DNA from 4 places in the Geobacillus sp. G4 genome. Region 1 is predicted to be linked to each of the others. Evidence: predicted binding sites of a transcription regulator. Region 1 holds the regulator's gene; each other region holds the start of a gene.
What was found. Region 1 encodes Rex, which represses fermentation and respiration genes when NADH is low (regulators of the CRP and FNR family bind a similar motif). Its sites were predicted from a motif close to TTGTGAAATATTTCACAA; they were not measured.
Positions count from the first base shown of each region.

Region 2: a site for Rex is predicted at 3,373-3,390, ahead of nsrR (nitric oxide-sensing transcriptional repressor NsrR). Genes of this name have one in related genera too.
Region 3: a site for Rex is predicted at 3,317-3,334, ahead of ABS784_RS06870 (DUF2249 domain-containing protein). Genes of this name have one in related genera too.
Region 4: a site for Rex is predicted at 3,757-3,774, ahead of ABS784_RS10930 (L-lactate dehydrogenase). Genes of this name have one in related genera too.

Region 1 is NZ_JBEPJY010000025.1:11,613-19,528, forward strand. Features, by position in the region: gene groL (chaperonin GroEL) at 1-440, opposite strand, end outside; gene groES (co-chaperone GroES) at 545-829, opposite strand; gene ABS784_RS15825 (CPBP family intramembrane glutamic endopeptidase) at 1,186-1,920, shown strand; gene ABS784_RS15830 (YdiK family protein) at 1,917-2,096, shown strand; gene tatC (twin-arginine translocase subunit TatC) at 2,280-3,023, opposite strand; gene tatA (twin-arginine translocase TatA/TatE family subunit) at 3,044-3,196, opposite strand; gene ABS784_RS15845 (redox-sensing transcriptional repressor Rex) at 3,213-3,854, opposite strand; gene moaC (cyclic pyranopterin monophosphate synthase MoaC) at 3,870-4,358, opposite strand; gene ABS784_RS15855 (ABC-F family ATP-binding cassette domain-containing protein) at 4,456-6,381, shown strand; gene tsaD (tRNA (adenosine(37)-N6)-threonylcarbamoyltransferase complex transferase subunit TsaD) at 6,703-7,716, opposite strand; gene rimI (ribosomal protein S18-alanine N-acetyltransferase) at 7,713-7,916, opposite strand, start outside.
Region 2 is NZ_JBEPJY010000023.1:5,624-13,539, forward strand. Features, by position in the region: gene ABS784_RS15575 (ATP-binding protein) at 1-279, opposite strand, end outside; gene ABS784_RS15580 (replication termination protein) at 439-813, opposite strand; gene purU (formyltetrahydrofolate deformylase) at 923-1,825, opposite strand; gene hmpA (NO-inducible flavohemoprotein) at 2,049-3,284, opposite strand; gene nsrR (nitric oxide-sensing transcriptional repressor NsrR) at 3,456-3,899, shown strand; gene speE (polyamine aminopropyltransferase) at 4,196-5,071, shown strand; gene ABS784_RS15605 (acyl-CoA dehydrogenase family protein) at 5,169-6,347, opposite strand; gene ABS784_RS15610 (aminotransferase class V-fold PLP-dependent enzyme) at 6,452-7,916, opposite strand, start outside.
Region 3 is NZ_JBEPJY010000004.1:159,198-167,113, forward strand. Features, by position in the region: gene ABS784_RS06845 (hypothetical protein) at 1-209, shown strand, start outside; gene ABS784_RS06850 (Fic family protein) at 307-1,053, opposite strand; gene ABS784_RS06855 (metal-sulfur cluster assembly factor) at 1,247-1,549, opposite strand; gene ABS784_RS06860 (membrane protein) at 1,572-2,822, opposite strand; gene ABS784_RS06865 (DUF2249 domain-containing protein) at 2,819-3,028, opposite strand; gene ABS784_RS06870 (DUF2249 domain-containing protein) at 3,032-3,265, opposite strand; gene ABS784_RS06875 (Crp/Fnr family transcriptional regulator) at 3,503-4,195, opposite strand; gene ABS784_RS06880 (nitric-oxide reductase large subunit) at 4,428-6,791, shown strand; gene ABS784_RS06885 (hypothetical protein) at 7,120-7,782, opposite strand.
Region 4 is NZ_JBEPJY010000007.1:206,761-214,676, forward strand. Features, by position in the region: gene ABS784_RS10905 (glutamate-1-semialdehyde 2,1-aminomutase) at 1-681, opposite strand, end outside; gene ABS784_RS10910 (hypothetical protein) at 839-1,006, shown strand; gene ABS784_RS10915 (ABC transporter ATP-binding protein) at 1,075-2,079, shown strand; gene ABS784_RS10920 (ABC transporter permease) at 2,072-2,863, shown strand; gene ABS784_RS10925 (ABC transporter permease) at 2,867-3,652, shown strand; gene ABS784_RS10930 (L-lactate dehydrogenase) at 3,798-4,751, shown strand; gene ABS784_RS10935 (potassium channel family protein) at 4,921-5,325, shown strand; gene bcp (thioredoxin-dependent thiol peroxidase) at 5,392-5,868, shown strand; gene perR (peroxide-responsive transcriptional repressor PerR) at 6,093-6,551, shown strand; gene ABS784_RS10950 (YgzB family protein) at 6,577-6,930, opposite strand; gene ABS784_RS10955 (nucleotidyltransferase-like protein) at 7,306-7,916, shown strand, end outside.

The DNA of each region.
Region 1 (7,916 bases):
GCAACTTGGGCGATCGACTCTTTTCCTTTAATCGGTTTGGAGATGGCTTTCAATTCTTCAACCGCAACAGCAACCGCTTTTTCGATACCGCGACGGATGCCCATCGGGTTGGCACCAGCTGCTACGTTTTTCAAGCCTTCGCGGATCATCGCTTGAGCCAATACCGTAGCGGTTGTTGTACCGTCCCCAGCGATGTCGTTCGTTTTGCTGGCGACTTCAGCGACCAATTTCGCGCCCATGTTTTCAAACGGATCTTCGAGCTCGATTTCTTTCGCGATCGTTACCCCGTCATTCGTGATGAGCGGCGAACCGAATTTTTTCTCCAATACGACGTTGCGGCCTTTCGGACCTAATGTGACTTTCACTGCGTCTGCAAGTTTGTCCACCCCGCGCAACATCGCACGGCGCGCTTCTTCACTGAACTTGATTTGTTTTGCCATACCCCGTTACCTCCTTATGAAATTGTTGGACTGCGTGCCACAAGTTAAGTATCCGATTAAGTACCCAGTATGTTTTCGGAATGTTTATGTGATGAACGCATATATTAGCGGATGACAGCCAAAATATCGCTTTCGCGCAAAATTAAGTATTCTTTGCCGTCGTATTTCACTTCTGTGCCCGCATATTTCGAGAAGATAATGCGGTCGCCAACTTCGACTTCCGGCGCGATGCGTTGGCCGTTATCGAGCACGCGGCCTGCACCGACAGCAACAACGCGGCCTTCTTGCGGTTTTTCTTTCGCCGTATCCGGCAGAACGATACCGCTAGCCGTTTTTTCTTCTGTTTCCACGACTTCAATGACAATACGATCGCCTAATGGCTTCAACACGGGGAACAACCTCCTTAACGATAGTTTTCACCGTTCTTATTAGCACTCATCACTATTGAGTGCTAACACACTTATAATATTAATGAACTTCTTTCAGTTTTGCAAGTAGGAAATGCAAAAAAATAACTGTTTTTCTCTCCTAAAGAAGAAAGAGCAAAAGGAGCCGGTTGTTTTGCCTCTACTCCCCATCCGCGCGGAGCCCGTTTTCATTATTTCACATTCCTCGGACTGATAAACGGCTCCGGTTAATTTTTTTTACGGCGGTCAGGTGGGATGCGAGGATGCAGTTTTCTTACTATTTTCGCCATACATGTGCTACAATACGGATATAATTTGAAATAAAAGGGGTAGAGGGTTTGAAACGCAACCACTGGTACGTCATCATCACGTATATCGTCATGCAGCTGTCCGCCTTTGTCGGCGTGCCGCTTCTTCGCGCCCTCGGCGTCGGCCAAGGAACGGAAAGCCGCCTCGAAGCCGCCAAACTGGCTTCCGGGTATTGGGCGGTCATCAGCTTTCTGCTTGCGTTCGTCGTGATTTTATGGCTGCTCCGCGGTGACCGCAACGAACGAATGATGCGGCGGCTGCCGCTTGCTTCCTCGTGGATGTGGGCGGTCTTGGGCGTCTTTTTGGCGCTCGCGGCCCAAAGCATCGCCGCCAACATCGAATGGCGGCTGCTCGGCATCAAACCAGGGTCGGAAAATACAAGGCAAATCATCGATATCATCCGCCTGACGCCGCTGTTGGTCGTCGTCACCTCCGTCATCGGCCCGATTTTGGAAGAGCTCATCTTCCGCAAAATCATTTTCGGCTCGCTTTATGAAAAATACAACTTTTGGCTTGCTGCGCTTGTCAGTTCGCTTTTGTTTGCCATTGTCCATATGGAGCCGGAACATTTGCTTCTGTACACATCCATGGGGATGGTATTCGCGTTTTTATACGCAAAAACCGGACGCATTTTCGTACCGATTTTCGCCCATGTCGCCATGAATACGTTCGTCGTCGTCATGCAGACGCTATTGGCCGACGAGATTGAGAAAATGATGCGCCAGTCCGAGCTGCCGCTCGCCGTTTGGAGGGTTTGGCTATGATGCGAAACCCTCGGCTGTTTTCGCTTCTGTATTTCGTCTTAGGCTCAATGTTTACGTATTTGGCCATCGAAAGTGCTCATGAAACGGTTTGGAACGTCTCCACCATCGCTTTAGCGGCGCTCGCTGCCTTTGATTTCGGCACCGCCCTTCGCCTTCTTTTCGCCTCAAAACGCTGACCCCCTTCCCGTGATTCGCGCGGGAAGGGACCAGAACATCAATCCCATGACGGCGATCATATCGTGAAAATGGAAACAAAAAAACAAGAGGCCGGCCTCAAAACCCTGTTTTGCGGCTTTTGAGACAGCCCCTTCGTTTGGCCCGGCCTTGCTCGCTTTCCTCTCAATGTTTTTCGTCCCGCCTCACTCATTGCCTTCCTGCTCGACTGCTCGCTGCGCTTTCCGATAGCCGATGCGCGCCACCCAAATGCTTCCTTCATACAAAATGGTGAGCGGAATCATGACGATCACTTGCGACAACACATCCGGCGGCGTAATGACCGCCGCTAAAATAAGCAGCGCTAAATACGCATACTTGCGGATGCGAACAAGAAGCTGCGGCGTAATAAGCCCTAAGCGGGTAAAAAACAGCACAACAATCGGAAGCTGAAATACGATGCCAAACGGCAGCACGAGCTGAAGCAAAAACTGAAAATATTCATTAATGCCGATCATTTGTTGAACCCCTAGTTGGTCAGCCAGCTGGCTCATAAATCGAACGACAAACGGAAACAAGACGAAATAAGCGAAGCTGACGCCTGCTAAAAAAAGAACGATCGACGCCGGGATATAGCTTAACGTCACTTTCCGCTCTTTTTCATACAGACCGGGGCTGACAAACGCCCAAATTTGATACAACAGCACCGGAGCCGACAGCACAGCTGCGATGACAAAGGCAAACTGAAAATACACTTTAATCGGATCGGTGAGGCGGAAGGCGTTCATGGTCAAATGCTTCGCCTCGGCCGTTCGCTGCAAATACAAAATGACATCATCGACAAAAAAGAAACTAACGACAAGCGCCGCAGCAAAAAAGATGAGCACGATGATGAGCCGTTTTCGCAGTTCACCCAGATGCTCATACACCGACATTTCTTTGTCATTCATTGTTTCTCCATCCTGCCTTGTCATCGGTCGGTTTTCGTTTCTTCGTCATCAGCGAGCCCTTTTGTGGCGTCTTTAAACTCGCGAAGCGACTGGCCGAACGACCGCCCTAATTCCGGCAGCTTTTTCGTGCCAAACAGCAACAAAATTGCAGCAACGAGCAACAAATATTTCATGTGTTGTTCTCTCCTTTTACGATGGCGATGGATAGTTTTTCAAAAAATAGACGAGCGACTGCAGCTCAATGGCTAAATCGATATGATGGACGCGAATATGGTTCGGCACGTTCAACCGCGCCGGAGTAAAGTTTAAAATGCCTTTAATTCCTTGGACGACAAGGCGGTCGGTCAGCGCTTGAGCCGCGGCGGCCGGCACGGTTAAAATGGCGACCGGGATGTTTTCGTGAAGCCGCTCCTCCAACTCATCGAGATGATAGACCGGCACCCCGCCGACTGTCGTTCCTACTTTCCGCTCATCGACATCAAACGCCATCACGATTTTCGTATTGTTGTTTTTCGAAAAATTATAGTTTAAAAAGGCGGTGCCTAAATTGCCGACGCCAAACAAGGCGACTTCGGTCACCTCATCCTCTTCAAGCGTCCGGCGGAAAAACGACAACAAATAATTGACATTATACCCGTATCCCTTTTTACCAAGCGCGCCAAAATAGGAGAAATCGCGGCGGATCGTCGCCGGATCGACTTTCACCGCCTCGCTCAACTCGGCAGAGGAGACGCGTTGCTTGCCGGAAGCGTGCAAGTTTTTCAAAAACCGATAGTAAAGCGGCAGCCGTTTGGCGGTTGCCTGCGGAATTTTCGGTTGTTCGTTGCTCATGATCTCATCCCCTAGCTAATCGGTTTTCCGTCGGTAATGGCCAGACTTCCCGCCCGTTTTTTCGACCAAATACGTCGGACCGATGACCATTCCTTTATCAAGCGCCTTGCACATATCGTACACCGTCAACGCACAGACCGAAGCGGCCGTCAGCGCTTCCATTTCCACTCCTGTGCTCCCTTTCGTTTTCACCGTTGCCGTGATGACGAGCTTATGCGCTTCTCCATCGTTTTCCCAAGCAAAAGCAATGTCCACACCCTTTAACATAAGCGGGTGACACATTGGAATAAGGTCAGCTGTCTTCTTCGCCGCCATCACCCCCGCCACTTGAGCGACGGCGAGCACATCCCCTTTCTCGATCGCATTGCTCGTCATTTTTTCGTAAATTTCCCGGCTGACAGTCACGCTCGTTTGCGCCACAGCCACTCGCACAGTATCTTCTTTGTGCGTAATATCAACCATTTTCGCGCGCCCTTGTTCATTGAAATGAGTGAACGATGACAATACAATCTCCTCCATTTATACACTATACACGATTTTTCATCATTCGTCTTTGACCGTTTTCGCGACTTACGTTAAACTATTCGCGAGGTGAAATGACATGATCATTTTGCAAGTGCACGGGCTCACGAAATATTTCGGCGCTGACCTTATTTTATCGAATATAAAACTAGAAATACAGTCCCGCGACCGAATTGCCCTTGTCGGCCGCAACGGAGCGGGAAAATCGACATTGTTGAAAATCATCGCCGGTGAACTCTCTTTCGACAGCGGCAAAATCATCAAACCAAACCATATCAAAATCGGCTATTTGGCGCAAAACAGCGGGCTCGACTCGCCGCGTTCCATTTGGGACGAAATGCTTGAGGTATTCACCCCGCTTCTAGGACTCGAAAAACAGCTCGCCGAACTCAGCATGCAACTCGGCGACCCAGACGTACTCGCCGATCCAGCTCGCTATGAAAAAACGCTGAAAACGTATGACGAGCTGCAAGAACAATACAAAGAACAAGGCGGCTACCAATACGAAGCCGATATCCGCTCCGTTTTGCACGGGCTGCAGTTTTCCTCATATGATTATAAAACAACGCCGATCTCGTCGTTAAGCGGCGGACAGCGGACGCGTCTTGCCCTTGGGAAATTGCTGTTGTCCAAGCCGGATTTATTGATTTTGGACGAGCCGACGAACCATTTGGATCTTGAGACGCTCTCTTGGCTGGAGCAGTACTTGCAAGCCTATCCCGGTGCCGTCCTGGTTGTTTCCCACGACCGCTACTTTTTAGACAAAATCGTCACTGACGTATACGAACTGTCGAATGCCACGCTCAAACACTATGCCGGCAACTACAGCCGCTATTTGGAGTTGCGGGCCGAGCAATACGAACAAGAGTTAAGACGGTACGAGAAACAGCAAGAAGAAATCGCCCGACTCCAAGACTTCATCCAGCGCAACATCGCCCGTGCCTCGACGGCCAAACGGGCGCAAAGCCGGCGAAAGCAACTGGAAAAAATAGAACGGCTCGAACGGCCTGTCGGCGATGAAAAATCAGCCTCCTTTTCGTTCTCGATCGATCGACCGAGCGGCTATGAAGTGCTCACCGCTGAAGACATAGCCGTTGGCTATGGCGACGGTGCACCCATCATCCGCCAAATCAGCTTCCGCATCACGCGCGGCGAAAGCGTCGCCCTAGTCGGGCCGAACGGCATCGGCAAGTCGACATTGCTGAAGGCGATCGCCCGAAAACTCCCTATCCAAACAGGAGAGCTCCGCTACGGCGCAAACGTCCAAATCGGCTATTACGATCAAGACCAAGCTGATTTGTCATCGAACAAACGGGTGCTTGACGAGCTGTGGGACGCCTACCCCGAAAAGACAGAAAAAGAAATTCGCACCGTGCTCGGCAACTTCCTGTTTTCCGGCGATGACGTTTTAAAACCGGTCTCCGCTTTAAGCGGCGGGGAGAAAGCACGCCTTTCGCTCGCCAAGCTGATGTTGCAAAAAGCAAATGTCCTTCTTTTGGACGAACCGACAAACCATCTAGACCTCGACAGCAAAGAAGTGCTCGAGCAAGCGCTCATCGACTACCCGGGAACGATTTTGTTCGTTTCCCACGACCGCTATTTCATCAACCGAATCGCAACAAAGGTGTTTGAACTTTCCAGCGGAGGCCTAACGGAATACTTAGGCGACTATGATTACTACATCGCCAAAAAAGAAGAAATACGCGAACTGGCACTCCTGAACGTCCGCCCGACAGAAACGGCAAGTGATTCTGCCAAAACGACATACGAGCAAGAAAAAGAGGAAAAAAAACGACGGCGCCAGCGCCAACGCCGCTTGGATGAAATCGAAGCCGAGATTGCAACGCTTGAAGCACAAATCGCTGAGATCGAGCAGCAACTTTGTGATCCATCCGTTTACGGCGACTATGAGACGATGCAACGATTGACGCAAGAAAACGACGAGCGAAAGCAGCGAGTCGAAATGTTATTGGCCGAATGGGAACAGCTTTATACTTCACTATAACCGACAACCCGCCTCTAGTTTCGGCGGGTTGTTCTTTAGTTAGTCACATTATCCACAAAAGAATCCACAATTTCCACCATGGAATATAAGTTATTCACCAACTTTTCCACATTATCCACAAAAAACATCTTCCTTGTTACACAAAAATCGCTGTGTATTGTCTTTCTTATGTTGATAGTGTTTTACCGCTTTTTCCACATTGCCCACAGATTTGTGGATAAAAATATACACAAACTTTTTCACATGAAAATAAAAAGGACGATCCGTTTGCCTGCCGCAAACGGATCGCCCTTCGGTGTCTTTCGCGTTTCAGCCAACTGCCTAGACAAGCGGCAAGCTTGGATTGGCGTTGAGCGCCAAATCAGCCCGCTTTCCTTGTTGATATAACACTGTTCCCGCAGCGGCAATCATCGCCGCATTATCAGTGCATAACGATAATGGCGGGATGACAAGCTCTACATTGGGGAGCTCTTTCATTTTATCCTGCAGTGCGTCCCGTAACCCACGGTTGGCCGCCACCCCGCCGGCGAGCAGCACTTGCCGCACGCGGTATTCCTTTGCCGCCTGCACGGTTTTCGCCACTAGCACATCGACGACGCTGGCCTGAAAGCTCGCAGCCATCTGCCTCGGATCGATCTCCTCGCCGCGCTGCTTCGCGTTGTGGAGCGCATTGAGCACAGCTGACTTCAAGCCGCTGAAGCTAAAATCATACGAACCTTCCTCAAGCCATGCTCGCGGCAAATCAATCACTGGCTCACCCTCATGGGCCAGCCGATCGATGTGCGGTCCTCCTGGGTATGGAAGGCCTAAAGCCCGAGCCACCTTGTCATACGCCTCACCGGCAGCGTCATCGCGCGTTTCACCGATCACCGCAAAACTCCCATGCTCCTTCATGTACACTAGTTCCGTATGACCGCCGGAAACGACGAGCGCCAACAGCGGGAACTTCATTTCAGCCACTAATTGATTGGCGTAAATATGACCAGCGATATGATGCACCCCAATAAGCGGCAGTCCATAGGCAAACGCCAACGCTTTCGCCGCATTCACCCCTACAAGAAGCGCCCCGACAAGCCCCGGCCCAGCCGTCACCGCCACTGCATCAAGGCCCGCAAACGATACGCCGGCCTGCTGCATCGCTTCCTCAATGACGAGCGTAATTTGCTCTACATGATGGCGAGAAGCAATCTCCGGCACGACGCCGCCAAACCGCCGATGGCTTTCCATTTGCGACGCCACTACATTCGATAAAATCTCTCTTCCGTTTTTCACGACTGCCGCCGCCGTTTCATCACAACTCGTTTCAATGCCTAATACATATACGTCTTCATTCATCTCAGCTTCACCCACATGACTAACGCGTCTTCAAAGTTATCCGGATAATACCGTTTGCGAATGCCTCCGTTGCGGAACCCAAGCTTTCGGTACAGCGACTGGGCGACGTGATTGGACACGCGCACCTCAAGCGTCATCGTCGCCGCCCCGTGCTGCCTAGCCATGTCCATCAAGCGTCGCATGAGCGCTTCACCAAGCTT
Region 2 (7,916 bases), on a different contig from region 1:
GCTGTTTTTGTGCACGATCGTCTTAAAACCGAGCAATGCTTCGGCGTCTAAGTCCACGGAACAGTTGATGCTGTGCATCGGTTGACCAAACAAAGCGGACAACGTTTCAGCAAGCCGCGTTTTTCCCGATCCGGTCGGGCCTTTTAAGAGCACGTTTTTCCCAAGCGCGAGCGCAATGGCGGCATCGTGCACGATCGCCTCATCTGCCGCCTTGTACCCGCCCGCTCCAATCAACGCGCGATCCGGATCGCGGCGGAACAGTTCTTTTCGCTTTTCCATTTCTTTCGTGACCGTCAACGGCCATGTTCCCATCTTCTGACTTCCTCTCTGTGGCGATCTTCCCCTCTCATTCTACTAGATCGCCCGGCGGGACGCAAAACAAAAGAACTAGACCATAAATATATTATGTAAATATAACAAAGAAAAAACGAGGCGCTCTCAACCGAAGTTGTCCTCAATCGCCTTGCGAATGAGCGCCGCGCACCGATCAAGCTCCGCTTTGAGCTGGCGTTTGTACAGCTTCGCCTTTTCCTGTCCGCCCTCGGCGAACCGATAGTAAACGACTTCTTGGTACTTCATTCCCTCTTTTTTCTGTTTCACTTGTTTTAAAATGCCGTCTTCGATCAAATCGTGCAGCGCCTTATACACTTCGGAGTGGTTCGGCCGGTAGCCGAACGGCTTGAACTCTTGGCGCAATACATCAAGCAGCTTCAGCCCGTAGAGCCGCTCCTGTTCGGTGAGCGTAATCAAATACAATTTTAAAAACGCACGTTGTTTTAACAGAAAACCGCTGGGCGTCCGTTTTTCTCCCATAGGCTTTTTCCCTCCTTCCCTACGGATGAAATTTCGCTCTTTGGGCGGCCAAATCCTGCTTGTCTTCATTATACCATGCGGGAAAGGAAAAATCCTCTCCCGCTTGGGTTCAATAAAACACGATCGTTTTGTTTCCGTGGATGATGACCCGGTCTTCCAAATGCCACCGAAGCGCCCGGGCGAGCACCGTTTTTTCGATCAGTCGGCCGATCCGCTTTAAGTCGTCCGGATGGTGGCGGTGGTCCACGCGGGCGACGTCCTGCTCAATGATCGGCCCTTCATCCAAATCGTCGGTGACGTAGTGCGATGTGGCGCCGATCAATTTGACGCCGCGCTCATACGCCCGCTCATACGGACGCGCGCCAATAAAGGCGGGCAAAAATGAGTGGTGGATGTTGATGATCCGTCCCGAGAATTCAGCGACAAACGCCGGCGACAAAATTTGCATGTAGCGGGCAAGCACGATGGTGTCGATCTGATAGTCGCGAAGCAGACGGATTTGTTCGGCTTCGGCGTCCGCTTTCGTTTCTTTCGTCACCGGAATATGCACATAAGGGATGCCAAATGACTCGACCGTCTCGCGCAAGTCGGGGTGGTTGCTGATGACAAGGGCGATGTCGGCGATCAGCTCTCCCGCCTGCCATTGCCAAAGAAGTTCAAGCAGACAATGCTCGGCTTTGGAGACAAAAATCGCGATTCGCCGAATGTCGTTGTGCAGCCGAAGCTGCCAACGCATCTCAAATTCAGCAGCGATCGGGGCAAACGCCGCTTCGATCTCTTCTTTTCGCTCGGCGATGTTTGGACAGTCGAACTCCAAGCGGAGAAAAAACGTCCCTCCCTCAGGATCGGTCGAATATTGGCTCGATTCAACGATATTCGCCCCTTGTTCGTACAGAAACGACGTCACTGCCGCGACGATGCCCGGGCGATCTGGGCAGGAGATAAGGATTCGAGCGCGCTGCTCGTAACCTTGCAAAAATGATTGCCAGCGATGTTGGCGAAATGTCGTCATGCGTTGTCTCTCCCTTTTCTTGCTTTTCTTGCAATTCATCATACAAAAAATTCATGAACTTGCCAACAGGGAAGATAACAAAAGAGGGTGTCCCAAAAGGATCGGGACACCCTTTCTTATTACCGTATATAGGTATAAAACAATCATTAAGAAACAATATGTTGTGTTTTGTTAAGAAAAATGACCCTTTTGGGTCATCCCCCTGGCAAGCGAAAAACCTCTCTCAGTCTTTCGTCAAATCGCCGGCCGGGCCGAAAAATTCGTAATGGATGTGCTCCTCTGGCACACTCCATTGTTTTAGGGCACGATAGACGGTTTTCATAAACGGCATCGGGCCGCAGAAATAAAAGTCTGCGTCTTTCGTCGGGATCACGGATTGCATCCATGCGAGGTCGATCCGCCCTTCTTTGCCAAAATGTGGATGGCGGCGATCCTCGTCGGATGGCGACTCGTAACAAATACGGTAAGAAAATGACGGGCGTTCCGCCAACATCCGAAGCTCCTTATCAAACGCGTGCACGCGGCCATTCAAAGCAGCATGCAAAAACGCCGCTGGGCGGGTCGGTTGGCGGATGGCCAACGTATGCGCCATGCTCAAAAGCGGAGTGATGCCGACGCCGCCGCTGATGAACACAACCGGCGTCGTTTTGGACAAATCAAGCGTAAAATCGCCGGCTGGAGCGCTAAGCTCGAGCACGTCGCCCTCTTGGACATGATCATGCAAATAGTTGGAAACAATGCCGGCCGGCTTGTCCGCTGTAGCTGCTTCCCGTTTGACGCTGATGCGGTAATACCCTTTTCCAGGTGCATCCGATAAGCTGTATTGGCGAATATGCGTATACGTCTCGCCCGGAATCGACAGTTTGACGCTCACGTATTGACCCGGCAAATAATCACTGATGGCCTTGCCGTCTTCCGGCTCCAAATAAAACGAAGTAATGACGCCGCTTTCTTTCACCTTTTTCACGACGACAAATCGGCGAAAGTCACGCCAGCCTCCGTGTTTGGCCGCTGCCTCATCGTAGAGCTCTTTTTCCACTTGAATGAAAACGGACGCAATGGCTTCATATGCTTCCGCCCAAGCCGTGATCACTTCGTCGGTGGCGGCGTCGCCGAGCACGTCTTTGATCGCCAGCAACAAATGCTTTCCGACGATCGGGTATTGTTCTGGTTTGATTCCTAAGCTGCGGTGTTTATGGCCGATTTGCCGCACAACCGGCAAAATAGCATCAAGCTGGTCGATATAGCGCGCTGCCGCATACACGGCTGCGGCCAAGGCGCGTTGCTGCCGCCCTTGCTTTTGGTTGGCGTGGTTGAAAATATGGAGCAGTTCCGGATGATTGGAAAACATGAGTTCATAAAACCGCTTCGTAATTTGTTCGCCATGTGTTTCCAAGACAGGCACCGTTGATTTCACAATTTCAATCGTTTTTGGATGCAATTTCGTTGTCGTTGTCATGATTTCATCCCCTTGTAAAACATGTATTTTTAATACATCTTTTATTCAACCATGAGCACTGCGAAAAAACAATATTTCAAATACATCTTTAATAAATTGTTCACAATTCTCCGTTCGAATCAGGTGTGGTACAATGGGATCAAGAATGTCGCTTAAAGGTTGTGAATCACGATGCAGTTGACGAACTATACGGAATACGCCTTGCGCGTCCTCTTGTTTTTAGGCGCGCTTGATGAAGAAGAAAAAACGAACATCAAAGACATTGCCGCTGCCTTTTCCATTTCAGAGCATCATTTAAGCAAAATCGTCTATGAGCTTGGCAAACTCGGCTACATTGAAACGATCCGTGGGCGCAACGGTGGAATCCGCCTTGCGAAACGCCCCGCGGAGATTGTCATCGGCGCGGTTGTTCGCGAAACGGAGGAAAACTTGTCGCTTGTCGAGTGTTTTGCCGCCCACGGCAATGAGTGCGTCTTAACGCCGGTATGTCGGCTTCGCTTCGCACTTCACGAGGCGTTAGAGGCGTTTTTGCGTGTGCTGGATGCGTATACGCTCGCCGATTTGCTTGAAGACCGAGCGTCGCTTCGTTCTTTATTGAAAGAGCGGCGCGGTTGAGAAAACTTTCTGGCTATAAGCTGGAGAGTTTTTTGGCGTTTGGCAGGCACACGATCACTAAGCATCGCTCTACGGAAGGAAGACGCGGGATGATGCGAAACCGATGGCGGCCTTTGCGCGGGATGTGGCGGCAAGAACGATCATCAGTTGGAAAAACGAAACCAGTCGTCAAACATGGGCGGCGGGATGAATACGTCCGGCACCGGCCGACCACATCCCCTTTGTTTGCCACAAGACGAAGAATATATTAAGATTAGAAAGGTGTGAAAACATCTGCATGACTAAAGGAGGTCACAATGAAACACGAAGGAAGCGCTTTGCCACCTTACTTGCATATGGACAATGGAGAGCTTTGGCTCACCGAAGATGATCGCGACAACTTAAAAATCAGCTATCGAATCAAAGAGGTGATTTTTGCCGAGCCGTCCGAGTACCAGCATGTGATGATTTTGGATTCGTACGATTTTGGCCGCATGCTCGTACTCGATGGCGTCGTGCAAACGACCTCGATTGACGGCCATATTTATAACGAAATGATTTCGCACGTGCCGCTGCAGTTTCATCCGGAAGCGAAGCGGGTGCTCATCATCGGCGGCGGCGACTGCGGCGCAGCTCGTGAGACGGCGAAATACGCTCATCTTGAAGCCATCGATATGGTGGAAATCGACGAAAAAGTCGTCCGGGCGTGCAAAGAGCATTTGCCAGCCGTCTCCGGCAACTTATCGGATCCGCGCGTGCGGTTTGTTTATGATGATGGCGTCGTGTTTGTGCAAGAGAAAGAAAACGTCTACGACGTCATTATGATCGACTCGTCTGACCCAGTCGGCCCGGCGGAAGCCTTGTTTTCACCGGAGTTTTACGCCAACGTCCATCGCGCGTTGAAAGCAGACGGGCTGATGGTCTGCCAAAGCCAGTCGCCGATTTTCCACTTGGATATTTTGAAACGGACGTACCGCAATATTCGCGAACTGTTCCCGCATGTGCTTGTGTACACCGCGGTGGTGCCGACGTATCCAGGCGGACTGTGGAGCTTTACGATCGGCTCGAAACGGCCGCTCGATTTTCCGGCGCAGACAACCATTCCAAACGACACGAAATACGTCAATGATGCGGTCTTTCGTCAATGTTTCGCCTTGCCCGAGTTTTTGCGCTCGGCGCTTGAGGTGGAATAACGGCTTGGCATGGAAAAAGCTGTCCCTGCTTTGTGAGGGGACAGCTTTTTTTGTGTCATTTGAGTGATCTTTCTATTATTCCACCCGCTTTCTTGTTTCATTGCGCCGGTGGGTTGTGGGTCAGTGCCCGCTTAGCAAGCCATTGAAACGTCAAGTCATCCGCCGGCGGGTTGTGCAATCCAGCACGGACGTCACGGTAATGCCGCTGAAGCGGATTGTCAGCAAACAAGCTTTGTCCGCCGACAATGCGCATCGCCCAATCGACGACTTCAAGCGCGGTATTGGTGGCGACCAATTTGGCTGTTGCCAACTCCTCTTTCATCGCCATCCGTTTTTCCGGATAGCGATCCCATAAGTCGGCGACCGCGTACAGGAAATGGCGCGCATGGGTGAGGCGCCATTCCATTTCAGCGATTTTCCGCTGCACTTCGGGTGTTAGGGCGATTGGGTGAGGCAGGGTATTAGGCTGGTACGTCTTGGCAAAGCGAAGCGCCTCATTGCGCGCCGCAATGGCGATGCCTAAGTAACAAGCCGGCACGTGCAACAGCCATCCTTGCGCCGGAGCGGCTTCGTTCGCTTCTCCAAGCGTCTCTACGAGCGCCTCTTGGTCGACTTCGACTTCTTCAAGAACAAGATCATCGCTGCGCGTCGCCCGCATGCCAAGCGTGTTCCACGTCGGCTCGATGCGGATGCCTGAAGCAGACATCGGCACGAGAAATTCACCGACCCGACCGTCTTCCATCGTGGCGGAAATCAATACGTAATCGAGCGCAGGGGCTAACGATGCAAATGTCTTTCGCCCCCGAAGCACCCAGCGGCCATGGCGAAAGACGGCCGTCGTTTCCGGTTTACCGCCGCGCGCCGGGCTGCCAGTTGTCCGTTCAGAGTGGGCGCTGTTGATGAGCGCGTGGCGGCAAACGACTTCATTCGCCAAACGGGCGAGAACGGGCTCCGGCCAGCGGCGGAGCAAAAATAAACGCATGAGAATGCTGGCGTGCCAACCAAACGACAATGCCGTTGCCCCAGAGCCTTGGGCGATCGTTTCTTGCACGAGCACAAGCTCATAAAGCGATGCCCCTTGGCCGCCGTATTCAGTCGGGACGGTCAAGGAAAGGAATCCAGCCTCTTTTAAATCGGCAAAATCGGCAAATGGAAACGTTGCCTGTTCGTCATCATGCGCTGCCCGTTGGACAAATCGTTCCGCAAGGCGGCGCGCTTGGTTGTACAATTGTTGCTCCCGATCGGTCCGCACAAGCAAATGGTACAATTCGTTCATCGGTTCTCCCCTTCTTTTGGTCAAGATGCCTTTATTGTACCGAGTTCTGGCTAGGACTGAAAACAAAAACGCACGGGAAAATGACCGTCCTTGCTCTCGGAAGCTTAAAAGAGAAAGAAATGCCGAATGTACCGATCATCGTCACGGTGGACGAACTCATTTTTCCCAGCATCGTACTCGTATTCCTCCTGCCAGCGGCGGCCATAGCGGGCGATTTGACGGACGGCGCGGATGATCGCATACACTTCTTCGTTCGTCATCGTAGGATGGAGCGACAGACGCACCCATCCTGGTTTGGCGAGAGGATTGCCGTTTTTGACTTCTTGAAGCAGCGCAGCGGATTGTTCCTTGTCGATGCCAAGCAAATAGTGGCCGTATGGTCCGGCGCAGGAACAGCCGCCGCGCGCTTGAATGCCGAAGCGATCATTCAGCAGTTTGACAACAAGGTTGTAATGCAATCCATCTATGACAAATGAGATGATGCCAAGACGGTCGTCCCGATGTCCTTCAAGCACGCGGACGCCGGGAGTGCTTTTTAGCGCCGGCAAAAGAAGGGAAACAAGTTCCTTTTCGCGGGCGCGCATCTGTTTTACGTTCATTTGCTCTTTCAGCTGGATGGCCAACGCTGCCTTGATGGTTTGCCAAAACGGCGGTGTTCCGCCATCTTCGCGTTCCTCAATGGCTTGGATGTATTCATAGTTCCCCCACGGGTCGGTCCAATACACCGTCCCGCCGCCGGGGTGATCCGGAGCGTGCTGATGATAAAGCCGGCTGTCAAAGATGAGCACGCCGGCGCTTCCCGGCCCCCCGAGAAACTTATGGGGAGAGAAATAAATGGCATCAAGCTGCTCCATTGGGTCGTCCGGATGCATATCGATGCGGACGTACGGAGCGGAAGCAGCAAAATCAACAAAGCAAAGGCCGCCATGCTCGTGCATGATTTTCGCCAGCTTATGATATGGGGTTTCCAACCCCGTGACGTTCGAGCAAGCAGTAAATGCACCGATTTTTTGCGGCCGATCTCGGTAGCGCTCCAGCAGCTCGCGCAAATGGTCAAGATCGACATCCCCGTTCTCTGTCGGCCGGACCGCCACGACTTCCGCGATGGTTTCCACCCATGGCAATAAATTTGAATGGTGCTCCATATGGGTGACAAAAACGACTGGCCGCTCCTCATCATGAAGGGACAAGCGGCGCTTCCACCGTTCCGGTACGCGCAAGCCAAGCAGACGCTGCAGCTTGTTGACGGCGCTTGTGGTCCCGGCGCCTTGCATGATCAAGACATCGTTTTTCCCGGCATGAACGTGCTGTTTGATGATTTCTTTTGCATAGCGATAGGCAAGCGTCGTTTTCGTTCCGGTCACATTCGATTCCGTATGCGTGTTGCCGACAAATGGACCGAGCTCATGCGTCAGCTTCTCTTCAATCGGCCGGTACAGCCGCCCGCTTGCCGTCCAGTCGGCGTAAATAAGCCGCTGTTTGCCAAACGGCGTAGAAAACGGATGAAAGCGGCCGATCGTTCCATCGCGAAACGGCTGAAAATACGTCTCAAGCTCTCCGCGGCATGTA
Region 3 (7,916 bases), on a different contig from region 1:
AACGGACAGAAGAGATTCAACGGATGGATGACCGGGTGTTTTCGCCGGCCGAAGAGTTGGATCGGATCGCCGCGGGAGGGGCGATGAAGCGGGAAGCCCTCGATTGGCGAGGATTTCCCCGGTGGATTCGATATGTCGGATACATCGCCTTCGCCTTTTTTGTCATCGTTCCTTTGATGGCATGGTTGTGGAACGTGTTGCTTGAATAGCCGATCAAACGCCAACCGGAGGCGGGTCTCATGGAGGAGAAAAACAAACGACACGGAAATGCCCGTTGTTCCGTGTCGTTTTGTTTGCGCTCTGTTGTTAATCCTCCATCCCTAAAGCGTACAAGTAATGGCGCAAGCTTTCTTCGACACATGCGGCGATCAGTTGAATGAACGGAGTGACCTCACCTTTGACGCTCGCTTTTTCCAACGCTTCGTAATACTTCCGGCGCTGTTCCGGGTTTGCTTTCACAATAGCGGGCGGATAGCCATGCTGCATTAAAATGAAATTCATCATTAAGCGGGCGGTTCGTCCGTTTCCGTCAGCAAATGGATGAATGTATACGAGCTGAAAATGGAAACGAGCCGCCAGTTCGATTGGATGAAGAGCATGTTGATTCGTTTCATACCAAGAAAACAATTGATTCATTTCATCTTGTATATGCAAAAAGTGAGGGGGGGTGTACGAGCTGCCGGAAATGCGCACATTGTATGTTCGATATTTCCCGGCATTTTCATTGTCAATGCTCTTTAATACTAAATAATGGACCTGTTTCAACACGTGCTCAGTCAAATGTTCTTTGTTTGCGACTAACTCTTCAATAAAGTCAATCGCCTCCGCATGGTTAATAGCTTCCAAATGTTCCTTAAGCCGTTTCCCGCCAATGGTAATCCCTTCTTCTATGACTAGCTTTGTTTCCAGCAAGGTTAACGTATTGCCTTCGATGGCGTTCGAATGGTACGTCCATTCGATCCGAAATGATTCCCGCAAGTTTTTCACCAACCCTGGAGGCAAAGGGCGCAACGCATCCAACCGTTGTTTCAGCTCGTCGATTTTGGCAAACATCGCTCTCACCTCTTGGTATATGATTCGCGGCCTCGATTCGTTTTTCCTTTAAATAGCCAAGCGATGGCTCTCGTTTTTTCTATTATGATACAAAAATAAAGGGCGGGGAGTGTTCAGCAGTTGCAGAACAATGAAACAACCGCCCGCCCAACACGGGCGAACGGCGAAAAGGGGATGGAAAAAGTGGAGTGTTTCAAGAAAAATGCCCAAGCTGCCGGAGCGCTTCTTCGCTCATCCGCTCGGGCGTCCATGGCGGGTTCCATGTCACTTGGACGCGCACGTCACGGATGCCGTCAATGTGCTCAAGCGCCCGTTTGACGCCGCCGGCGATCGAGTCGTGAAGCGGGCAGCCGGGGGTCGTGAGCGTCATCAGGACATTGATATGCCCATCTTCGATTTTTAAGTCATAAATCAACCCTAAATCGACGACGTTAATGCCGAGCTCCGGATCAAGGACCGTTTTCAGCTGTTGAATGGCAAGTTCGCGGACATCCATCGTTCTTTTCCTCCTCATTCGTTTATTTTCGGAAGACCGTTAAAATCGTTCCGGCAAAGGCAACGCTTAATCCAGCCAACAGCACTTGAGTGATGGCGAACAGCGGCACGCTCGCGACAGCAAGCGCAACGGCCGCCAGCGCGAGGGCGATGAGCCATAGGCGGCATTGGACGGTGACGGCTCGCTCATTCATCATTTGTTTTAACGTCGGCACGTTTTGTTGGCCGACTTTTTCGCTGTAGCGATGCGTCCACCATAAAAACGGCACGATTTTGAACAAATAGCCGACGATGCTGAAGAGAATCCAGCCGACAATGAATAGATAAACAATGATGCCAAGCAGCCGTCCGCTGCCGACGACGATGGCGACAAAGGCGGCAACGTGCAGCACAAGGCCGATGACGATGGCCGAAAGCGAAAAGCGGAACGGGCGGTCAAGCGTTTTTTTCATCCGCTTTTGCAAAATGGCGCGGATATGCCAGGCGAAAACAACGAATCCGCTCATGAGCAAGGCTGCACCGGCTGCAAGCCATGCGTGGCTTCGCAAGAATAAGCTGGCGAACGCCACCGCAATCCCGCTGATGTACAGCGCATAGACGTAACGCGCCGGCCGCAGCGAAAAGCCGTGGGCGAGCGAGAACATCGGCGCCATTTTGTACGAAAAGCCTATGATGAGCAGTGTGAACCAGCCGCACAGCCCGAACAGCACATGCAAGCCGAACACCGTTTCATGACTGTTGGCGCCTGTGGCGGCGAAAAAGTGAAAGGCAAGCAGCCCTCCGGCGGCGCCCGTCAGCAGCAAAAACAACAAGGAAGTCGCGACAAACAGCGTCATGATCGTTTTGTTTTTTTGTTGTTTTAATGTCATCGCCATTTGCCAGACAAACAGCACGATGCCGAACAGCAGAAGCAAGCCAGGGAGAAACGCCTGGTTTGGCGTAAACGCTAAACTGGCGGCAAAGGCGACGATGCCGAGAGCGGTGATCGCAAACTGCCAAAAACCGAGCCGCTCGCTCCAAATCGGCGTCAAAAAGGCGACCGGAACGAGCTGGTACATCGCCCCCATGGCCGTCATCAATGCAAAGCCAAGCAACGCCAGGTGGGCCGCCGCCCACACGAACGGCAGCCGGAACGCGCCGCTGCTAAGTGAGGGAATCGCTCCAAGCAACATAAGCTGCGACGCGGCGAACGCCAACACGGCGAACATGATAAACGAGAACGGAAGACGGACGTCTGTTTCCGTCCCCGTGCGAGTAGGAAACACGTTGCTCATCCTTTCGTAATGCGGATTTCAAAACTGCCGTCTTCGCGTGCGACCGTCTCGTGCCGGTAGCCAAGCTCGTCAAGCTGCTCGTACAAAAACATCGGGCGGCGATCGTTAATGATCGTCAGCGTCTCCCCAGGATTCAGCTTAGCGAGGGCAGCGAGCGTCCGCATCATTGGCTGCGGCGGCTCGAGTCCGCGGTTATCGAGGATCATCGGTCATCCCCCCTGTTTGACAAACGTTACTCTCCAATGTTTTTTCTCGATTTGTTCGGCCTCGTACGTAAATCCTTTCGCTTTCATAATCGGAAACAACGGCAGCGGCTTGAACGGGGCGTGTAAAATGAACGTATCGCCCGGCTGCAGCGGCTTGATGGCGTTCATAATTTTTTCAAACGGCTCACGTTTCTGCCGCAAATCTTCGCGCACATCGAGTTCAATCGTCACACCCATGCGCTTTCCCTCCTTTTTGACTATCATGATAATCATTTTCACTGTGGAATGTTGTGATATAGCTCACATCTTTCGGCCGAAACATGACATATTCCACTTTGGAAAAAAGGTTTCGTTTTCGTTTGAAAGGGCGGAATAGCATGTTCCAGAAAGATGGGCTTGCCGAAATGTTTGAAAGGAAACCCCATCAGCTCCATTGCGCATCCCGACCGGTGCCGGACGATGGGGAAAAAGGAGTTAGAAAAAGATTTCTTGTTCGAGCCCTTCGCGGTCAATCAAATAAAAGCCGTGTTCGTCGACGTCAATCAGCCCTTTCCGTTTCAGTTGGCTCAACGTGCGGCTCACCGTTTCCCGGGCGGTGCCGATCATGTTGGCCAGCTCGCGGTTTGTCACATGGGCGGTGAGACGGTGCCACTTCCCTTGTTTGACGGCGTTCGTGCGCGTCAGCCGCAACAAAAGCAACACGATTTGTTCGTACGTATTATGGAGCACTTGCGCTTCGAGCCGGTTTTGCAAGTCGACGATTTTTTCGCCCATGACGCGAAACAGTTTTATGCAAAGTTCAGGGCTCGCCATCAGCACTTGTTCGAAATCGTGGATCGGGATCGCGATCAATGTCGCTTCCTCGACCACTTCGGCGTGGGCCGGATAGGTGCCTTTTAAGAAAAAGCCGGCATGCGGAAACATTTCTCCCGTCTGCAAAATCGAAACGATTTGTTCTTTCCCGCTGAAGTCCGTTTTATAAATTTTTACCGTGCCGGAATGAATGAAATAGACTCGCTCGAGCGGGTCGCCTTGCATAAAGACAAACGTCCGCGGCTTGTAAACGCGCACGTGGGAAATGGCAACCAGCGAATCAAGCTCGTAATCGGACAGTTCACGAAACAACGGAACAGCTTTTAAGCGGTCTTTCATCCAATGGTTCGCCATGGCGTTCTCTCCTTTGGAAATGTGACAAAAGTGTGGCGGCTGTCAACAGAGCATCGATGCTTTTCTCTTTTTGAACATCCGCGCCGTTTGGCCTTTTCTGCCTTCATTGTATACATTCTCACGCCATAAAGCTGTGATATAAATCATAACGGACATTTGCCCCGGCTCACAAACCGCCGAACGATCAGCGCGCTACAATGGGGGCGAACAAACGAGAAGGAGGTTGGCTCATATGGAAGTTCATCGATCCGTTCGCCCCAACATGCGGCCGGGGCGGCAAACGACCAACAGTTTTCTCAAATCGATTCTCATTTTCACTATTGTGATCAGCTTTACCGTCCTGCTTGTCGGCGGATATTGGATTTTTAAAGAAATGGCGCCGAGGCCGAAGGAAGTGCGCAGTGAAGACGGCCAAGTGTTGATGACGAAAGAAACGATCATCGGCGGGCAGGCCGTCTTCCAAAAATACGGGCTGATGGATTACGGAACCGTGCTTGGGCATGGGTCGTATATGGGGCCGGACTATACGGCGGAAGCGTTGAAAATTTATACGGAAGGCATGCAAGATTACAAAGCAAAAGAGCGGTATCACAAACCGTTTGCCGATTTAACCGCCGATGAGAAAACGATCATCCGCGAACAAGTCATCAAGGAAATGCGAAAAAATCGCTACAACCCGGTTACGGATGTTCTCGTCCTGACAGATGCGCAAGTATACGGGTTGGAAAAAGTGCGCGACTATTACCGCGACGTGTTCACCAATGGCGATGGTTGGGGATTGAAAAAAGGATTGATCAAAGAAAGCGACATGCCAAAATCAGGCCGTGCTTGGGTCGCGGACGGCGACCAAATCAAGCAAATTGCCGACTTTTTCTTCTGGACCGCTTGGCTGTCAAGCACGCCAAGACTTGGCGACCACATCACCTATACGAACAACTGGCCGTACTATGAGGACGCCGGCAATACGATGTCGTTTTCCGCGGTATGGTGGAGCGGCGCGAGCGTCACGATTTTGATTTTGTTCATCGGGATCATTTTGTATGTGTTCCACCGCTATCAGTTAAGCATGCAAGAAGCGTATGCAGAAGGGAAGTTTCCAGTCATCGATTTGCGGCGGCAGCCGCTGACTCCGTCGCAAGTGAAAGCGGGCAAATATTTCGTCGTTGTATCGGCGCTCTTTTTCGTCCAAACGATGTTCGGGGCGCTGCTCGCCCACTACTATACGGAACCGGACAGCTTCTTTGGCATCAAATGGATCCATGACCTATTGCCGTTTAACATCGCCAAAGGGTATCATTTGCAGCTGGCGATTTTTTGGATTGCCACCGCTTGGCTTGGTATGGGGATTTTCATCGCCCCGCTTGTCGGCGGGCAAGAGCCGAAAAAGCAAGGGCTGCTCGTCGATCTGCTCTTTTGGGCGCTTGTCGTCCTTGTCGCCGGCAGCATGATCGGCCAATGGCTCGGCGTCAACGGCTATTTAGGAAACGAATGGTTCCTGTTTGGCCACCAAGGTTGGGAATACATTGAGCTAGGCCGCGTTTGGCAAATCATTTTAGTCGTGGGCATGCTGCTTTGGCTGGTCATCGTCTTCCGCGGCGTCAAACGCGGGCTGAAGCAAGAAAGCGACAAAGGCGGGCTCATCCACTTGCTGTTTTATTCGGCCATCGCCGTTCCGTTCTTTTACATCTTCGCGTTCTTTATCGAGCCGGATACGAACTTTACGATGGCTGACTTCTGGCGCTGGTGGATCATCCACTTGTGGGTGGAAGGCATTTTTGAAGTGTTCGCCGTTGTTGTCATCGGGTTCTTGCTCGTTCAATTGCGGCTCGTAACGAAAAAATCGACGGTCCGGGCTCTCTATTTTCAATTTACGATTTTACTAGGCAGCGGTGTCATCGGCATCGGCCACCACTATTACTACAACGGTTCACCGGAAATTTGGATCGCCCTTGGCGCGGTGTTCTCGGCGCTCGAAGTGATTCCGCTCACGCTCCTTATTTTGGAAGCGTATGAGCAGTACAAAATGATGCGCGACGGCGGGGTCAACTTCCCGTACAAGGCCACATTCTGGTTCTTGATTTCAACCGCCATTTGGAATTTGGTCGGCGCTGGCGTGTTCGGTTTCCTCATCAACTTGCCGGCGGTCAGCTACTTTGAACACGGGCAGTTTTTAACGCCGACCCACGGCCATGCGGCGATGATGGGCGTGTATGGCATGTTTGCGATCGCCGTGCTCCTTTATTCGCTGCGCAACATCGTCAAACCGGAAGCATGGAACGACAAATGGCTGAAATTCTCTTGCTGGATGCTGAACATCGGCCTGGCTGGCATGGTTCTCATCACGCTTCTCCCGGTTGGGGTGCTGCAAATCAAAGAAGCGTTTGAACACGGCTATTGGGCGTCCCGTTCGCCTTCGTTCTTGCAACAAGACGTCGTACAAAACTTGCTGCTTGTCCGCTTTGTTCCGGATACGATCTTTTTGATCGGCGTCGCCGCCTTGCTTGTCTTTGCCATCAAAGCGATGTTCCATTTGCGCAAACCAACTCACGGCGAAGGGGAAGAGCTGCCGGTGGCGAATTTGGCGGAGGAAGAATAACAAAAACGGGCTGACCCAAAACGCGAATGCGTTTTGGGATTAGCCCGTTTTTACACGAAATATAGAAGAGAATCGTTCGTTTTCTGGCAGAATAGAGTCACCATAAACCACTATCACCGAAAAAGGAGCGATTCTTTTATGACACATCATCATATTTTTGAAGAGTGTACCGTGGATCACCTCACGTTGCCAAGCGATATCATTCCATTGGATCATATGGCTCATGTAGTTTACGAAATCGCCAAGCGCATTCCGATGGAGACGTTTCTTCCTTACTATAAAAGGCGGCCACACCTAAGAAAGGTAGGGAGGGATGCTCTCTCCTTGCTTATGGTGCCTTAATAAGACGAATGCTGGAAATTGCCGCTTCTTGTTCAATCGAACGCCTAGAAAGAAGATCTAAAATCCGTTCGTGCTTTTCCATGTTTTGTTCTATTTTCTTAACGATTTCATTTGTTTCAAGCACTGCTTGTTGGACGAAAACAAACTCTTGCTTCGTGACCATATTGGCTTTGACATGATCTAATTCTTTCATTAGGTTGTTCTTTACGTCCTCAAGCTCCTGTTTGGTAGCCATGTTGGCTTTGATGTCTTCAAGTTCTTGTTTGGTAGCCATGTTGGCTTTGATGTCTTCAAGTTCTTGCTTGGTAGCCATGTTGGCTTTGATGTCTTCAAGTTCTTGCTTGGTAGCCATGTTGGCTTTGATGTCTTCAAGCTCTTGCTTGGTGGCCATGTTGGCTTTGATGTCTTCAAGCTCCTGCTTGGTAGCCATGTTGGCTTTAATGTCTTCGATCTCTTTTGTGAAACTATGCTTCACTTCTTCGAGTTCTTGTTTAGTGGCCATGTTGGTTCTAATATCTTCGAACTCTTTTGTGAAACTATGCTTCACTTCTTCAAGCTCTTGTTTCGTTGCCATGTTTGTTTTGATATCGCTTACTTCATGTTCGATCATTTGGAGCTTGTCCAAAATTTGGTTCAATATCGCTTCCAAGGAAAATCCTCCCTTCTTATATAGTAGCCATGAAAAAGTGGGTGATGATGAATCGCTCCTTTCTTTTAAGGATTGGGGGAAACGAACGTGTAGAGTAAGTGGTTGAGGAAAGGGATGGGATTGTAGCGCAGAAC
Region 4 (7,916 bases), on a different contig from region 1:
ATTGATCGCTTCTAAAAAGCCCGGTTTTGGCAGGACGATGCCGAAGTTGCCGACGATCGGCTCGACGAGGACCGCTGCGACTTGCTCGCCCCAAACGTTCATCGCTTCGCGGAACGATTCGACATCGTTGTATGGCACGGTAATGACTTCTTGGGCGATGCTCGGCGGCACGCCGGCTGAGTCCGGCGTCCCCAACGTCGATGGCCCCGAGCCGGCGGCGACGAGCACAAGGTCCGAATGGCCATGGTAGCAGCCTTCGAATTTGACGATTTTGCTTCGTCCGGTGTAGGCGCGGGCGACGCGGATCGTGGTCATCACCGCCTCTGTTCCCGAGTTGACAAACCGCACTTTCTCGAGCGACGGGATCGCCTCTTTTAACATTTTGGCAAACGTGATCTCATGCGGCGTTGGCGTGCCGTACAACACACCGGTCTCGGCGGCGCGGCGGATGGCTTCCGCGATGTGTGGATGGGCGTGCCCGGCGATGATCGGTCCGTAGGCGGCCAAGTAGTCGATGTACTTGTTTCCATCCACATCCCAAAAGTAGGCTCCTTGCGCCCGCTCCATCACGACTGGCGCACCGCCGCCGACCGCTTTGTATGAGCGGGACGGGCTGTTCACTCCACCAACAATGTGCTGGAGCGCTTCTTCATATAATTGTTCTGATTTGGTCCACTGCATTGTTTGATCCTCCTGTTTCCGCTGACTGCCTCTTTATATAGTAAACCGAGAAGACTCAAACTTCAATGCTATAGGTGTAAAGCGGGAGACGGATCGGTTTCTCCCATCATTGACGTGCCGATTCGAAAAAATCCGACAGGAAATCGTTTGTTTCCGTATGGGCGGAACTGACATCCAACTGTTGCCGACGGTCGATCGGCGAGTGGGCATTGATTTAGGACAAAAGCATTTTGCCGTTCTTTCCAAATCGGAGGCGGCGCCTAACGCAATGGCGTCAACAGACTGGAAAACAAAAAAGATGAAAATGGCGGCGATTCATGTATAATGCAACATAGGAGAAGGGCGCAAGCCGCCTTTTTCCTTTGACGCCAAGGAGAGGTCAGGAGGAGAACGATGAACGCGATTGAAGTAGAACATTTGCGCAAAGAATTTAAAGTGCACAAAAGCCGCTCCGGCCTTGTCGGAGCGTTTCGCGATTTATGGACGCGCCGTTATACGCTCGTTCGAGCGGTTGATGACATTTCGTTTGCTGTTAAGCAAGGGGAAATCGTCGGCTATATCGGCGAAAACGGCGCCGGCAAATCCACGACGATCAAAATGTTGACCGGCATTTTAACGCCAACGTCTGGGCGCATTGTCGTCAACGGGATGAATCCCCATAAAGAGCGGGAAAAATTCGTGCGCACGATCGGCGTCGTGTTCGGCCAGCGTTCGCAATTATGGTGGGACATCGCTGTTCAAGAGTCGTTCCGGCTGTTGAAAAAAGTGTACCGCGTCTCGGACGAGCAATATCGCCGCCATATGGCCGAGGTGATTGACATGCTTGAGATCGGCCCGCTGCTTGATAAGCCGGTGCGCAAGCTGTCGCTTGGCCAGCGGATGCGCTGTGAGCTTGCCGCCGCGCTCATTCACAACCCGCCGCTGTTGTTTTTGGATGAACCGACGATCGGCCTTGATGTGCTTGTCAAACTCAACATCCGCCAGTTTTTAAAGCAATTGAATGAACGGTATGGCACGACGATCCTGCTGACGACGCACGATATGTCAGACATTGAAGCGCTTTGCGAGCGGGTCATTATGCTCGATGAAGGGAAAATCATTTACGACGGGTCGCTTGAGCGCCTGAAAGAAAGATGGGGCCAAGGAAAACGGGTCGCCTTTACGTTTGCCGAAGCGGTGACGGCCGCTTTTTTGCAGCAGTTGACTGAAGGGTTGGATGTTGTTTGGAAAAAAGGTGAACAGCCAAACGTTTGGGTCTCGCACGTTCCATCAGGAGGCGTGCCGGAAGTTGTCAGTCGCGTCGCTGCCCGTTGTGCGTTAAATGACATCCATATTCACGAAGTGCCGACGGAGGAGATCATCCGCAATATTTATGAGGAAGGTGCGGTTCATGGGTAAGTATGTCGAAATGGTCCGCATCCGCTTTTTAATGATGCTCGCCTACCGGACAAACTATTACACTGGCATTTTGATTTACGCCATTAACATCGCAGCGTATTACTTCCTTTGGTCGGCTATTTATGGCGGCAAATCATCGATGCAAGGGATGTCGCTTGGGCAAATGACGACGTATGTCGCCATTTCCTGGCTGGCGCGGGCGTTTTATTTTAACAACCTTGACCGTGAAATCGCCATGGAAATCCGCGATGGAAAAGTAGCGATTGAACTGATCCGCCCGTACAGCTATTTAGGGATGAAAGCTGTGCAAGGGCTTGGCGAAGGGCTGTTTCGCCTTTTCTTTTTATCGCTGCCTGGGCTTTTGGTCGTATCGCTTTTTTTGCCGCTTCAGTTTCCGGGACACGCCAAAACGTGGCTGTCTTTCGGCTTGTCGCTTCTATTCAGCTTTATCATTTTTTCGGAGCTGAACTTGCTTGCGGGGGTTGTGACGTTCTTTACGTTCCGAAATGAAGGGTTGCTTAGGGCGAAGCGGTTTATCATCGACTTGTTTTCTGGGCTCATTTTGCCGCTTTCCTTTTATCCTGATTGGGCGCAACGGGCGATGATGTATTTCCCGTTTCAAGCCATCAGCTACATCCCAAGCATGATCATGACAGAAAGTTTTAAAGGTGCTGCTGTCCGTGATGGCCTGCTTCTGCAGGCAACGTGGTGCATCGTATTGCTTTTTCCGATTGGATGGTTATGGAGAGCGGCGAAAAAGCGTCTTGTTGTGCAAGGGGGGTAAACGTTGTTTTACGTATCGGTTTTTTTTCAATACATGGCGCAATATATGAAGACAAAGCTGCAATATCGAGCCGATTTGTTCGTGGAGTGGCTGTCTGACTTTATGGCTCAGGCGGTCAACTTGGTATTTTTGCTGGTTGTGTTCGGCCATACGACGATGCTTCACGGCTGGTCGCGCGATGAGATTTTGTTTATTTACGGTTTTTTTCTTGTTCCATATGCCGTATTTGGCGCCTTTTTTAACCTTTGGGATTTTAATGAACGATATATTGTGCAGGGGGAAATGGATCGCGTGTTGACGCGCCCGCTAAACAGCCTGTTTCAAATTGTTTTGGAGCGGATGGAGCTCGAATCGTTGCTTGGCGCTGTGCCCGGGCTGATCATTATGCTGTATGCCGGCAGCCGCTTGTCTCTTTCATTTCATTGGTATGATGTCTTCGTGTTTATTTTGTTTGTCATTGGCGGTGCATTGATTTATGCCGGCATTTTCATTTCACTGGCGACGATCAGTTTTTTTGCCGACGCCCGCACATCCATCATGCCGATGATGTACAACATCAGCAGCTATGGCCGCTACCCGATCGATATTTATCATCGCGTCATCCGCTATATTTTAACGTGGGTGCTGCCGTTTGCCTTTGTCGGCGTTTATCCAGCTGCTTATTTTCTTGATAAAAAGGAATGGTACAGTTATGCCTTTTTCACCCCAGTGGTCGGCATGGTTTGCTTCACCGTTTCGGTCATGCTTTGGAACGCCGGGGTGAGACGATATCGCGGGACGGGGAGCTAGGCGCCCCGCCCGTTTTTGTTCATTTGCCATCAAAATGACAAACAATGGTCAAGCAATCGACACAACCTTGTCTGTATCGTTAGCATGTTGTGGCGTAAAATAAAATGTGAATATATTCACAAAAAGGAAGAAGAGGTGAATAGTGATGAAAAACGGGAGAGGAAATCGGGTAGCGGTCGTCGGCACCGGGTTTGTCGGCGCCAGTTATGCGTTTGCCTTAATGAATCAAGGGATTGCCGATGAGATCGTGCTCATCGATGCAAATGAAAACAAGGCTGAGGGCGATGCGATGGACTTCAACCATGGGAAAGTATTTGCGCCGAAGCCGGCTGACATTTGGCACGGCGATTACGATGATTGCCGCGATGCCGATTTGGTTGTCATTTGCGCCGGCGCCAACCAAAAACCGGGCGAGACGCGGCTTGATCTTGTGGACAAAAACATTGCCATTTTCCGCTCGATCGTTGAGTCGGTCATGGCATCCGGATTTCAAGGACTGTTTCTCGTCGCCACCAATCCGGTCGACATTTTAACGTACGCGACGTGGAAATTCAGCGGCCTGCCGCAAGAGCGAGTAATCGGATCGGGCACGATTTTGGACACGGCGCGGTTCCGCTTCTTGTTGGGCGACTATTTCGCCGTCGCCCCGACGAACGTGCACGCCTATATTATCGGCGAACATGGCGACACTGAACTCCCGGTCTGGAGCCAGGCTGATATCGGCGGCGTGCCGATCCGCAAGCTGGTCGAGTCCAAAGGGGAAGAAGCGCAAAAAGAGCTCGAGCGCATTTTTGTCAATGTGCGCGATGCCGCCTACCAAATTATTGAGAAAAAAGGAGCGACGTACTACGGGATTGCTATGGGGCTTGCCCGCGTGACGCGCGCCATTTTGCATCATGAAAATGCCATTTTGACCGTTTCCGCTTACTTGGACGGCCCATACGGCGAACGCGATGTCTACATCGGTGTGCCTGCTGTGATCAACCGAAATGGCATCCGCGAAGTGATTGAAATTGAACTTGACGAGGAGGAGAAAAAATGGTTCCACCGTAGTGCTGCGACGTTAAAAGGTGTATTGGCGCGCTATTTTGCTCAGTAAAGCGCAACGATTGGCTTCGTCTGACGGGACGCTGGCTTGTCAAATGGGTCGGGCGATCCGGTGGAATACAGGAGTGCTGCCGATTCAAGCAGGGTGCGGAGGGTCATGCGGTATAATCGCCCGGTTGTCCGCGTATATATGAACGACGGACAAAAATGGGGGGAACGTGATGGATTACGCCTTCCTTGGCATTGTTGCCGCCGTACTGCTCGGCAGCATCACCTCGCTTTGGACAGTGCGCGTGCAAGCGACGCATCGCCTGTCACTCGATAGCTTATGGGTTCTCGTCCAATGGTATTTAACGATGTTGCTCGGTTTTGCCATGATTTATATGATTTTGCAAGTAAACGGCCATGCTGTGTTTACCCCATCCCCAAATAGCGCATCGAAAGATCGTTTGTCGCTGCTTGAAGACAGCTTGTATTTAAGCGGTATGACGCTTTTGTCGGTCGGATACGGTGATGTCACTCCGATCGGCGTCGGGCGGTGGATCGCCATTGCCGAAGCGCTGCTCGGCTACATTATGCCCGCTGTCATCGTGACGCGCACCGTGTTTGACTGGGATCATCGCTGATATGAGTTGCAATTTCCCTTCGTCTTCGCTACGCTAAAAGAAAACGAAGAAGACGGGGGGAACGACATGACGATTGCCATTGGCCAGCCAGCTCCAGATTTCACCTTGCCGGCAAGCAATGGGAAAATGGTTTCGCTGTCTGATTTTCGCGGCCGGTATGTGGTGCTTTACTTTTATCCAAAAGACATGACCCCGGGGTGCACAGCCGAAGCGTGCGACTTTCGCGATCGCCATGCGCAGTTCGCTGAGTTGAACGCCGTCATTTTAGGAGTGAGCACCGACCCAATGAAGCGGCATGAGGCGTTTATCGAAAAATATGAGTTGCCATTTTTGCTTCTTTCTGATGAGCGGCATGAAGTGGCCGAGCTGTATGGGGTATGGAAGAAAAAGAAAAATTTCGGCAAGGAATATATGGGCATTGATCGCTCGACATTCATTATCGCCCCCGACGGAACGTTGGTCCAAGAATGGCGCAGGGTGAAAGTGAAGGGGCATGTCGATGAGGCGCTTGCGGAAGTCGCCCGACTAGCGTCATCTAGGTAAGCGTCCAGACAATGTACATCGTTTGGCGTATGATACATAGTAACCTCCTCAAATGAATGACATAAGAGGCGGAAACAATTTCCGCCTCCTTTTTTTGTTAAAATGGCGTCTGAGCCCATATATTAATGGCATCTATATTGACAAATGGCATGTATTCTTTGTAGACTAATTATAAATATTATAAAGTGATAATTTTTTTCACCTTTGCACAGAGAGTGAGGTGCATGACGGTGTCTGACAACGAGCAACTGAAGGAAGCGCTTGACATGCTGAAAAAGACTGGCATACGCATCACGCCGCAGCGTCATGCGATATTGGAGTATTTGATCAGCTCGATGTCCCATCCGACGGCTGATGAAATATACAAAGCGCTGGAAGGGAAATTCCCAAACATGAGTGTAGCTACCGTCTACAATAACTTGCGCGTCTTTAAGGAAATCGGGCTTGTCAAAGAGCTGACGTACGGCGATTCGTCAAGCCGGTTTGACTTCGTCACTTCCAATCATTATCACGTCATCTGTGAAGAGTGCGGCAAAATTGTCGATTTCCACTATCCAGCGCTTGATGAAGTCGAGCAGCTTGCCGCTCACGTCACCGGCTTTAAGGTCGACCATCATCGCATGGAAGTGTACGGAGTCTGCCCTGACTGTCAAAAAAGCGGGGCGCCGGCGCATTCGCATTAAAAAAGCTGATAGCACAAGGCGGCTATCAGCTTTTTCTTTTTTTGTTGTACTTTTCGTCAAACTCTTTTCCTTCCAGTTCGCGGTCTAACGTCAACGGTTCACGGCAAAACATACATAAATCGACGCGTCCGAGCATTTTTGTCACTTTGCCGCACGACGGGCAAACAACTTGGACGGCTCTCGTCGAGAGTGTGCCGATCCAAAAATATACAATGCCACTGGCGACAAGAAACAACATCCCAAACAACATAAACAACGTCATGATGACCGGGGACGTACGAAAAAACAGCCCAAGATACATGACAATGACACCGATAAAAATCAAGCTTAAGGCGAAAGTGCGAATTTTGTTGATTTTGCTCGAATATTTGATGCTCATCACAGTCCCTCCTACATAGACCACTATACCATAAAACGGGGTCCCATCGCGAAGAAGAAATCAACAAAATCGACGTTTTAAAGAAAGGAATTCCTCGTTTTTTGTCGAATAACGAATGACGGCAACAAACGACAGCTTCATGGATGCAAGCATTCTGGTCTTTCTGAAATGAAACAGGCGTTGACAGCATTGTTTGAACATCTGCACAAACGCAATGTGATGATTGATGATGGTGGAAGGGAGGAAAAAACGTTGCAGAAAAAACAGCCGGCTCAAAATAGGAACGTATGGTTGTCTGTCAATCGATATGTTGGGATATCTGAGGGATTTGTCCGCCCGGATATCGCGGCCGGCTTTCTGCAACGGACGCGAGGTATGAAAGAATTGCTGCATCCCATCTGTCACGAATGGGCAAACCGCTGCAACACGCACGGAATTTTAATGATTGAAAAAACGGCTTGCCATGCAGCAACAACGGATACGTTTGATGTCGTGCTGCTCGTCATTGTCGACCCGCAAAGCGAGCCTATGCTTCTCAGACAGTATTCACTAAACGAGAAAAAGGCGGTGCTTTATGCAGTCAGTGAACGGCAGTTAAATGAATGGCTTGTTCTCGGGTCACATCGAAAGGCGGTCGACTGGGTGTTCAACGGAACGGTCGTGTTTGACCGAAACGGCTATGTTCAGCAGTTGCGCCAGCGCCTTGAGCAATTCCCGCCTAAAGAACGGCGATTGAAAATGGGACTCGAGTTTGCCAAACTGATCCGCCATTATACAGAGGGCAAGGCGCTGTTTGCCGCCAAGCATTGGCTCGACTCATACAACCATATGGTGCAAGCCCTCCATCATTTGGCGCGATTGACCGTGATCGAGCACGGACTTTACCCGGAAGTGACCGTATGGAATCAAGTCAAGCGAATGGATGGAAGGATTTATAAACTGTATGAAGAACTCGTTGGAAGTGAAGAACCGCTTCCGAAACGGCT